Regions from separate parts of the Kitasatospora sp. NPDC034035 genome, predicted to be linked through region 1. Evidence: riboswitches for the same ligand, from Rfam matches in the RefSeq annotation. Region 1 holds a riboswitch; the other holds the start of a gene.
What was found. A riboswitch is a leader RNA that binds a small molecule or an ion and turns the genes downstream of it on or off. The one in region 1 is predicted to bind S-adenosylmethionine.
Positions count from the first base shown of each region.

Region 2: another riboswitch for S-adenosylmethionine. It lies ahead of thrC (threonine synthase); the one in region 1 lies ahead of ACZ52J_RS23895 (aminotransferase class V-fold PLP-dependent enzyme).

Region 1 covers NZ_JBVISA010000017.1:86,716-92,022, forward strand. The annotation lists gene ACZ52J_RS23875 (NYN domain-containing protein) at 1-872, opposite strand, end outside; gene ACZ52J_RS23880 (hypothetical protein) at 1,213-1,476, opposite strand; gene ACZ52J_RS23885 (rhomboid family intramembrane serine protease) at 1,679-2,461, shown strand; gene ACZ52J_RS23890 (Lrp/AsnC ligand binding domain-containing protein) at 2,503-2,784, shown strand; gene ACZ52J_RS23895 (aminotransferase class V-fold PLP-dependent enzyme) at 2,798-4,174, opposite strand; SAM riboswitch class IV at 4,227-4,346, opposite strand; gene trpD (anthranilate phosphoribosyltransferase) at 4,454-5,307, opposite strand, start outside.
Region 2 covers NZ_JBVISA010000075.1:2,051-7,357, reverse strand. The annotation lists gene ACZ52J_RS42215 (alpha,alpha-trehalose-phosphate synthase (UDP-forming)) at 1-1,126, opposite strand, end outside; gene ACZ52J_RS42210 (glucosyl-3-phosphoglycerate synthase) at 1,200-2,180, opposite strand; SAM riboswitch class I at 2,352-2,487, shown strand; gene thrC (threonine synthase) at 2,504-3,784, shown strand; gene ACZ52J_RS42200 (MoaD/ThiS family protein) at 3,826-4,101, shown strand; gene ACZ52J_RS42195 (cold-shock protein) at 4,642-4,845, shown strand; gene groL (chaperonin GroEL) at 5,169-5,307, shown strand, end outside.

The DNA.
Region 1 (5,307 bases):
CGCCGCGCCACGTCGTGCGGCGAGGCCGCCCCCGGCACCACCGCCTCCACCAGGTCCGCCGGGCGGATCTGGGAGACCGGCAGCGCCAGCTCCCGCTGCAGCCCCTGGGCCGACTGCAGCACGGTGTCCAGCAGCAGCCGCAGCCGCATGTCCTCGACGCTGCGTCCCTCGCGAGCCGACCGGCGGCCCTGCTCGGCGGCGTTCTCCAGCTCGGAGACCCGGTGCTTGAGCCGCCGCGCCTCGGTCTCGGCCGCACTGCGCTCGGCCGCGCCCTGCGCCTTCGCGGCCTCCAGCTCCCCGGCCAGGCGGCGCGCCTCGGCCTGCGCCCGGCGGGTGTCACTCTCCAGCGACCGCACCTTCTTGCGCAGCGACTCGGCCTCCCGCCGGACGCCCTCGAACTCCGCGCGCTGCCGCTCCAGGTCCGCCCGTGCGGCGGCCCGCACCTCGGCCAGCTCGGCCTGCAGCTTCTCCGCGAGCCGGGCCGCCTCCGCGGCCGCGTCCTCGGCGCCTGCCCGCTCGACCTCCTCGCCGACCTCGGCGACCAGCCGGCTCCAGCCCGCCGAACGCACCAGGTAGGCGGCGGCGGCGACGTCCATCGGATCGGCGGCGCCCGGGACACTGCCCGACTCCAGCGCCCTCACCAGGTCCGGCTGCCCCAGCCGCAGCCGCTCCGCTATCCGCACCCGGAACGCCGGCTCCGCCTCCAGCGCGGCCGCCAGCGCGGTGGCCGCGTACTTGGCGCGCCGCGCGGGGGTGAACTTCACGTACTGACGCAGGCTCTGCGGGAGCTCGCCCGGCGGCAGTCCGCCCAGCGCGTCCGAGGCCAGCCCGACCACGCGTCGGCGCACCCCCTCGGGCAGCGGCCGGTCCAGCTTCTCGGCGACGTGCTCCGACCCGGGCTCAGCGGACTCGGAGGGCTCAGGGGACTCAGAGGTGTCAGGGGTGTCTGGAGTGTCTGGGGTGTCTGGGGTGTCGGGCGCAGCGCTCTCCGCCGGTCCCGTCCCGGCGTCCGGCACCTGCTCCTGCGCAGCGGGCCGAAGCCCCTGCGCTTCGCCGGGCTCCTTCGCTGCGTCCACCACGTCCTCGGCTCCGATCCTGTTTCCGGCGGGTACGGCCGCGACCGCCCCCTGTCGTCACGCTCCGTGCGTCTTGTCTGTATTGTCCCGTGCGGCGGACGGGCGCGCGGCGCACCGCCCACCACACCGGCGGGGATCAGCCCTGCTCGGTCGGGGCCTCCGCGCCCTCGGCACCCGGGCGGGCCACCAGCTCGACCTGGTCCACGGCGTTGCACCAGCGGCAGCGCACCGACTCGATGGTCTCGCTCAGCACCTCGGTCTCCTCGACCTTGGAGTCGCCGGCCAGGTCGAAGTGCAGGAACTCGGTGACCCGCGCGCTGCGGGTGACATCGAACCGGGTGAGGTTGCCGCACAGCGTGCAGCGCCAGCGCGTCTCGGCGGTCAGGGCGGGGACGGTCATCGGGGGGTCCTCTCGGGTGGTCCCTGCGTGGGCCAGGCGCTCCCCCCGGAGCCCCGGCATCGGCGGCGGGAGGCGGGATTGCCCGCCCCAAGCCTATTGCCTGGGGCAACCATCGCGACCACCGGTCAGCGGAATAGCGGGGCTAGTCCACCTGCCGTAAACCGCCGTGTCACCTGCGGCGCCCGGAGGGATGCTTGGCCGCATGGCGCTCGCGGCCCCCGACCACACCGCCGAGCGGGGCGGCCGGCCGGAGGCGGCCGCCCCGGCGGTCACCTACGCCCTGATCGCGGTCAACACCCTGGTCTTCCTGCTCGGCCCGGCCGCCGGACTCAATCCGCTGTACGGCACCGGCCAGGCCCGGGTCTGCGCGGAGCAGCGGTACGAGCAGCGCTGGGGCGCCGTCCCGGCCGAACTGCTGACCGGGCGGCCGCTGACCGCCGCGCAGTTGACGGAGGCCCCCGACCCGGTCCCCGGCTGCCCGGCCGCCCCGACCCCGGGCAAGCACCCGGCGCTGTCCGCCCTCACCGGCCTCTTCCTGCACGCCGGCTGGCTGCACCTGCTGGGCAACCTGCTCTTCCTCCACGTCTTCGGCCCGGCCGTCGAACGGCGGCTGGGCCGGGCCCGGTACGCCGTCTTCTACCTGGCGGCCGGCAGCCTGGCCACGTACGGCTTCGCGCTCGCCGAGGCGCACGCGCCGGATTCCACCCGGGTGCTCATCGGAGCGTCCGGCGCGATCTCGGCCGTCCTGGGCGCCTATCTGCGCCTGCACCCGCGCGCCCGGGTGACCACCCTCGTCCCGCTGTTGTTCTTCCTGCCGCTGCGCTTCCCGGCCTGGCTGGTGCTCGGCCTCTGGTTCGCCCTGCAGTGGTGGTCGGTGCATTCGGCGGGCCCCGGGGTGGCCTACCTGGTCCACGTGATCGGCTTCTCGGCCGGCTTCCTCTACACCTGCACGGTGGTTCGCCACCCCTCGCGACGACCCGGCTGACGCCCGATACGCTGGCGGCACCCCACAAAGGAGCCCGAACAGTGATCACCGCCATCGTCCTGATCAAGACCAGTGTCGACCGCATCCCGGAGATCGCCGAGGCCATCGCCGCCATCGAGGGCGTCAGCGAGGTCTACTCGGTGACCGGCGGATACGACCTGGTGGCGATGGTCCGGGTGCGCCGCCACGACGACCTGGCCGAGGTCATCCCGGGCCGGCTCAACAAGGTCCCGGGCGTGGCCCACACCGAGACCCAGATCGCCTTCCGCACCTACTCCCAGCACGACCTGGAAGCCGCCTTCGCCCTCGGCCTGGACGAGTAGCGGGGCCGGGGCCTCAGCCCTCCCGGCGGGTGTCCACGACGCAACGCCCGCCCTCGTTGCGGTAGTTCCAGGCCGCGCCGTCCGTGACCAGCTCCCGAACGGCGGTCAGGAAGCGGTCGATGTGCTCGTCCGGCGTCCCGGCGCCGAAACTCACCCGGATCGCGTTCAGGCTGCGCTCGCCCGGCAGCGAGGGCTCCGGCGCACCGCACTCCGACGGCGGGGTGTCCTCGTCACCGAGCAGGGTCCGCACCAGCGGGTGGGCGCAGAACAGGCCGTCGCGCACCCCGATGCCGTACTCGGCGGACAGCGCGGCCGAGAAGTGCGAGCTGTTCCAGCCCCGGACGACGAAGGACAGCACGCCCACCCGGGCGGAGCCGGCGCCGAACAGGTTCAGCACCTTGACCTGGGGGATCCGCGCCAGCCCCGCGGTCAGCCGGTCGACCAGCTGCCGCTCGCGGGCCTCCAGCGCGTCGAAGCCGGCCTCGCTCAGCGCCCGGCAGGCCGAGGCGATCGCGTAGGCGCCGATGACGTTCGGCGAACCGGCCTCGTGCCGGGCCGGGCCGGTGTGCCACTGCACGGCCACCGAGCCGTCCGTCTCCCGGGCCACCGTGCGGGTTGCTCCGCCGCCGGCCAGGTACGGCTCGGCCGCGTCCAGCCAGTCCGCCCGGCCGGCCAGCACCCCGGCGCCGAACGGCGCGTAGATCTTGTGGCCGGAGAAGGCGATCCAGTCGACGTCCAGCTCGCGCACCGAGACCCGGTGGTGCGGGGCCAGCTGGGCGGCGTCCAGCACCACCCGGGCGCCGTGCCGGTGCGCGGTCTCGGTCAGCTCGGCGACCGGCCACAGCTCGCCGGTCACGTTGGAGGCGCCGGTGACGCAGAGCAGCTTGGGCCCCTCGGGCGCCTCGGTGAGCGCGGCGTCCAGGGCGGCCACCGCCTCGGCCCGCGAGCGCGGCGCGCGCAGGTAGGTGACGCCCAGTCCGGCGTGCGCCCAGGGCAGCAGCGAGGCGTGGTGCTCGGTCTCGAAGGCGAACACCCGGGTGCCGGCCGGAACGGCGCCGGCGAGCAGGTTGAGCGAGTCGGTGGTGGCCCGGGTGAAGACCACCTGGTCGCCCTCGCGCAGGTCGAGGAACTCGGCGACGGTGCGGCGGCTCTGCTCGAAGAGGTCGGTGGACAGCTGCGAGAGGTACCCGGCCCCGCGGTGCACGCTGCCGTAGTACGGCGCGTAGGCGGCGACGTCGTCCCACACCCGCTGCAGCGCCGGCGCGCTGGCCGCGTAGTCGAGCGCCGCGTAGCCGACCTTGTCACCGCTGGCGAGCGGGACCTGGACGTCGGCGCCGAGGACCGCGAGGGGGGTGCCGATCTCGGTGGCGATTTCGGTGGAGAGAGACATGAGGATGCACTCCTTCGGGGGTATGGGACCCCGGGAGTGCCAAATCGTCGGGCGTCCGCGCTTGCCGCACGGACGGTTTGCCGTGGCGACCCGGTCCTCACCCAGGGCACCCCGCCACGGACGGAGGGTTGCCGGACAGCAAGCTGGGGCTTTGGCGCTGTCACTCATGACCTGCCGAAGACTCTAGGTCGGGTCCAGCGGGTGGTCAAACGGGCATCCACCATCCGGACAGCCGGGGAGCCCGCGCCGGCGTACCGGCGCGGGCTCCCAACTACCGCTTCAGCTCCGGCTGGTGGCCTCCGACCAGCGCCGCAGCAGGTCCTGCGCGGCGCCCGAGTCGATGGCCTCCGCCGCCCGCGCCATGCCCGCCGCGAGCTGCTCCGCCAGCGGCGCGTCGCCCAGGTCGAGCGCGACCAGCGCCGCCGCCGTGTTCAGCAGGACGGCGTCCCGCACCGGCCCGCGCTCGCCCGCCAGCAGCCGGCGCGCGACCTCGGCGTTGTAGGCGGGGTCCCCGCCGCGCAGCGTCTCGATGCCGACCAGTTCGATGCCGACCTCCCGCGGGTCGAAGGAGGTCTCGGTGACCACCCCGTCGCGCACCACCCACACCCGCGAGGTGGTGGTGATGGTCAGCTCGTCCAGCCCGTCGTCGCCGCGGAAGACCAGCGCCGTCGAGCCGCGCCGGGCGAGCACGCCGGCGATCAGCCCGGCCAGCCGGGTGTCGAAGCAGCCGATGGCGTGGGAGGTGACCTTGGCCGGGTTGGTCAGCGGGCCGAGGATGTTGAAGGCCGTCGGCACCCCGAGGTCGCGCCGGGCGGTGGCGGCGTGCCGCATCGAGGGGTGGAACTTCGCCGCGAAGCAGAAGGTGAGTCCGACCTCCTCGGCGACCTGGGCGACCCGCCGGGCGGAGAGGTCCAGCGCCACGCCGAGCTTCGCCAGCACGTCCGAGGACCCGGTGGACGAGGAGGCGGCCCGGTTGCCGTGCTTGACCACCTTGGCGCCGGCGGCCGCCGCGACGATCGCCGACATCGTGGAGATGTTGACGGTCTTCGCCCGGTCGCCGCCGGTGCCGACGATGTCCACCGCCGGGCCGGGGATCTCCAGCGGTTCGGCGTGCGCGTACATCGCGTCCACCA
Region 2 (5,307 bases), on a different contig from region 1:
CGTGCAGGATCAGCGGCTGCCAGGTGGGGGTGGCGAACTCGTCGTTGATCTCTTCCGCGAGGTCCTGGACGGCGGCCGTGTAGTTCCGGTACTCGGCCAGGTCGGTCCGGGACGGGTAGGCGAACGCGATGTGGACCACCCGGTCGTGCCACTCGGGGCGGGTGCGGAGCAGGTGCCGGTAGGCCTGGAAGCCGCGGACGATGTTCTTGCTCAGCTCGGTGCGGTCGACCCGGACGATGGTGCGGCGGTCGCCGACGGCTTCGCGCAGGGCGGCGAGGCGTTCGTCGACGTCGGGGCGGTGCGAGCGTTCGCGCAGGAAGTCGGCGTCGGCGCCGAGGGCGTGCACGCCGAGGCGGGTGGTGCGGCCGTCGAGGGTGACGGTGAGTGCCTCGTGGTCGACGGTGGCATCGAGGAGGTCCGCGCAGCAGGCGGCGAAGGCGCGGGCCCAGCGCTCGGTGAGGAAGCCGGCCCGGTCGGCGCCCAGGATGCCGGTGAGGACGGCGCGGGCGACGTCGTCCGGGAGCAGCCGGTAGTACTCGGGTGGGGCCCAGGGGGTGTGCGAGAAGTGGCCGATCCGCAGGTCGGGGCGGGCTGCGCGGAGCAGGGCCGGGGTGAGGGAGAGGTGGTAGTCCTGGACCAGGACCGCGGCGTTCGGGGCGGCTTCGGCGGCCAGGGCCTCGGCGAAGGCGGCGTTGTAGGCCCGGTAGGCGGCCCATTCGGTGCGGAAGGCGGCGTCGAAGGAGGGCGCCGTGGGGGTCGCGTAGAGCAGGTGGTGGACGAACCAGAGGGTGGAGTTGGCGACGCCGTTGTAGGCGCGGGCGAAGGTCTCGGGGTCGATGGCCAGCATCCGGACGGCCTGCCCGCCGACGTCGTGGCCGGCCAGGTCGAGGCGGCCGCGGGGGGCTTGCTCGGCGGCTCTGCGGTCCGCCTCCCCCAGGGCGGCGCAGACCCAGACCGCGTTCGGGTCGTCGATCGCGGAGAGGCCGGAGACCAGGCCCCCGCCGCCGCGCCGCAGGGTCAGCGTGCCGTCGTCGGCGGTGCTGAACGACACCGGTCCCCGGTTGGATGCCACCAGGACGGGGGCGGTGCCGGTCGCACTCGAACGTTCGGTCGTGAGATCGCCCATGGTTGGCATGTTGCCGTGGGTCAGGCGCGGCAAACCCGGGGCCCGTCCTCAGTTCACCCGGGGCCGCCCTCGGTCAGTGGCGGATCGCGTATTCGGGGACGGTGTGCATCGGGGGGCGCTCCAGGGCGGTCACCGGGTGGGTGTGGGCGGTGAAGGCGCGGGTCTGCGGGTCGCGGGTGAACTGCGTGAGCTGCGGGAGGAGGAGGTCGGCGGAGGCCTTGAGCCGGTGGGCGCGGTCGAGGCGTTCGAGGGCGGTGCGGTAGATGGTGGCGGCCATCCGGCCGAGGGCCTGGCCGTCCTGGTGGCGGTGGTGCCGGACGCCGACGTCCACCTGGGCCAGGGCGTCCAGGCCGACCAGCTCCAACGCGTCGACCAGCAGGCCGAGTTCGACGCCGTAACCGGTGGGGAAGGGCAGTCGTTCGAGCAGTGAGCGGCGGGCCGCGTACTCGCCGCCGAGGGGCTGGACGAAACCGGCGAGTTCCGGCCAGTGGAGGTTGAGCAGGGGGCGGGCGACGAGTTCGGTGACGCGGCCGCCGCCGGCCGGGACGACGGCACCGGATTCCGTCTCGAGAGGACGGTCGTACATGGCCTTGACCAGTTGGATGGACTCGTCGGTCAGCAGGGGGCCGACGATGCCGGAGACGAAGGCCGGATCGAACTCGCGCAGGTCGGCGTCCACGAAGCAGACGATGTCGCCGCGGGTGACCAGCAGCGAGCGCCAGAGCACCTCGCCCTTGCCGGCGGCGGCGGGCAGCCGGGGCAGGATGGCGTCGCGGTGCTCGACCCGGGCGCCGGCCTCGGCGGCGACGGCGGCGGTGGCGTCGGAGGAGCCGGAGTCGACCACGACGAGTTCGTCGACGAGCGGGAGGCGTTCCATCAGCTCGCGGCGGACGGTGCGGACGATGTCGCCGACGGTGGCCTCCTCGTCCAGGGCGGGGAGGACGACGCTGACCGTGCGCCCGGTGCGTTCCTTGGCCGCGAGGAGGGTGCGCACCGGACGGTCGGCCGCGCTCCAGGAGCGGCGGCGCAGCCAGGACGCCGCCTGCGGAAGCAGCTCGGGAGTCGGTTCGGCGGGCACGGAAGTCTCCTCGGCGGGTGGGGTGGGACGGCTCATCTCGCGTGGCGGACGGTCCCGTTCAGGATTGACGCCTTCGGATACAGTCTTCGTACAGCGGCCGGACCTTCGCACGCCGGGGTCGCCGCTGAGTACCACCACAATTTCACAAGCTCATCCAGAGGGACTGAGGGAACGGCCCGTTGACGTCCCGGCAACCTTCTCGCGCGGCTGTTCTCGACAGGCCCCGGCGGGACAGGTGCCAATTCCGGCCTGTGGCGCGTCCGCGCCGCGGGGAAGATGAGGAGAGAGGCCTCGCCATCATGGCTATCGACACTGTCGCACCTGTTTCCGTGGACCTCGGCCCCGCCGTCGCGCTGTCCTGTCGGGAGTGCGGCACCCGATTCCCGCTCGGTCCCGACTTCGCGTGCCTGGAGTGCTTCGGCCCGCTGGAGATCGCCTACGAATTCGGCAGCGAGGGCGCCGAGGAGCTGCGCAAGCGGATCGAGGCCGGTCCGGCCTCCGTCTGGCGCTACGCGCCGCTGCTGCCGGTGCCGGCCGACGTGGCTTCCAAGCCCAACCTGAACCCGGGCTGGACCCCGCTGGTGAAGGCGGACAACCTGGGCCGGGAGCTCGGCTTCACCGCCCAGCTGCACATCAAGGACGACTCCGGGAACCCGACCCACTCCTTCAAGGACCGCGTGGTGGCCTGCGCCATCGAGGCCGCGCGGGCGTTCGGCTACACGACGCTGTCCTGCTCCTCCACCGGCAACCTGGCCGGCGCGGTGGGCGCGGCGGCCGCCCGGGCCGGGTTCCGGTCCTGCGTGTTCATCCCGCACGACCTGGAGCAGGGCAAGGTCGTCATGGCCGGGGTGTACGGCGGCGAGCTGGTCGGCATCGAGGGCAACTACGACGACGTGAACCGCTTCTGCTCGGAGCTGATCGGCGACCCGGCCGGCGAGGGCTGGGGCTTCGTCAACGTCAACCTGCGGCCGTACTACGGCGAGGGCTCCAAGACGCTGGCGTACGAGATCTGCGAGCAGCTCGGCTGGCGGCTGCCGGAGCAGATCGTGATCCCGATCGCCTCGGGATCGCAGCTGACGAAGATCGACAAGGGGCTGCAGGAGCTGATCAAGCTCGGCCTGGTCGAGGACCGGCCGTACCGGATCTTCGGCGCCCAGGCGGAGGGCTGCTCGCCGGTGTCGGCCGCCTTCAAGGCCGGCCGGGACGTGATCAAGCCGGTCAAGCCGGACACCATCGCCAAGTCGCTGGCGATCGGCAACCCGGCCGACGGCCCGTACGTGCTGGACATCGCCCGCCGGACGGGCGGGGCGGTGGAGGACGTCACGGACGCCGAGGTCGTGGCGGCGATCCGGCTGCTGGCGCGGACCGAGGGAATCTTCGCCGAGACCGCGGGCGGGGTGACCGTCGGCGTGCTGAAGAAGCTGGTCGAGACCGGACGGCTGGATCCGGCCAAGGAGACCGTCGCGATCAACACCGGCGACGGCCTGAAGACCCTGGACGCCGTCTCCGACGCCGGGATGACCGCCGTCATCCGCCCGACGCTGGACTCCTTCCGCGCCGCCGGCCTCGTGTCCGCCTGAACCACCTCCGCCCCCGTGAGGCCCCACCCGCAAGGAGAGCCATGAGCGCCAACGTCCGCATCCCCACCATCCTGCGCACCTACACCGGCGGCGCCGCCGAGGTGACCGCCGAGGGCGTCACCCTGGCCGAGGTCATCGCCGACCTGGAGCAGAACCACGCGGGCATCTCCGCCCGCATCCTGGACGACGCCGGCAAGCTGCGCCGTTTCGTCAACGTCTACGTGAACGACGACGACGTGCGCTTCGCCGAGGGCCTGGCGACCGAGATCAAGGACGGCGCCAGCGTCTCGATCATCCCGGCGGTGGCCGGCGGCTGAGCCGTGACGCCGGCTATTCGGCCGCCCGCCCGTACGGAATTCCGCTTTCCGTATGCGCGGGCGGCCGGTTGCATTCCGGCTGGAATATTTTCGAGTCGAGTCGGAGTAGAGTGTCGCTCGGCTGGGAACAGGGGTTCCCTTGCGGCCACCCGCGGTGTTCCGCCGGGGCGGCGTCCGGCCGGTGAGACCGGCTCGTGAAACATGTCAGGCGGATGTCAGAATTGCCGCGGGCATTTGGGTAATTCGTCCGCTATGTCCGGCGTTAAATGCCGAGATCTTCCCGATTCAGCCCGTGCTGTCCCTTGACGCTTCAGCGGAATTACCGGCGGCTGACCCTGTTGCAGAGGGCGTCGGTCCGGATACATTCAGCGGCGGTCGACGCAATCACCCGCTCACCGGAGGCCGTTGGGCGTCCCGTGCGGAGGGTTGCGGCGTGCACGGCTGCGCCCAGGGGGGGTTCCCCGGGCCGGCCTTCAAACCAATCCGGGCCCGCGACCTGCGGGCACGTGAAGGGCCAGCACAGCACTAGGGGAGTTCGGAATGGCTCAGGGCACCGTCAAGTGGTTCAACGCGGAGAAGGGCTACGGCTTCATCGCGGTCGACGGTGGTGCGGACGTCTTCGTCCACTACAGCGCGATCCAGATGGACGGCTACCGCACCCTCGAGGAGGGCCAGCGGGTCGAGTTCGAGATCTCTCAGGGACAGAAGGGCCCGCAGGCGGACATGGTCCGCGCCGCGGTCTGACCCCTTCCGACCCCAGGAGCTCGGCGCGGCCCTACGGCTGGTGACCACTCGCTTCTCGACGGGCCCGTGCGACACGCGTCGTACGGGCCCGTCGGCGTCCCCGGGCGCCCACGGCGGCGGCTCGCGGGTTGCCGATTGGGCTTGCACTCGACCACCGCGAGTGCTAATCATTGGCGTTAGCACTCACAGTGTGAGAGTGACAGCGGACCGGGTCGGTGAGGCCCCCGGGAGCGGTAGGGGAAAAGACCCCCGCACACCAGGGCCGTCCGTCGCGGGCACCCCTTGGTCCGAGCAGTCGACCGTGTCCCGGAGGACCACTTCTGATGGCCAAGATCATCGCCTTTGATGAGGAAGCTCGCCGCGGCCTTGAGCGTGGCATGAACCAGCTCGCCGACGCCGTGAAGGTCACGCTCGGCCCCAAGGGCCGCAACGTCGTGCTGGAGAAGAAGTGGGGCGCCCCCA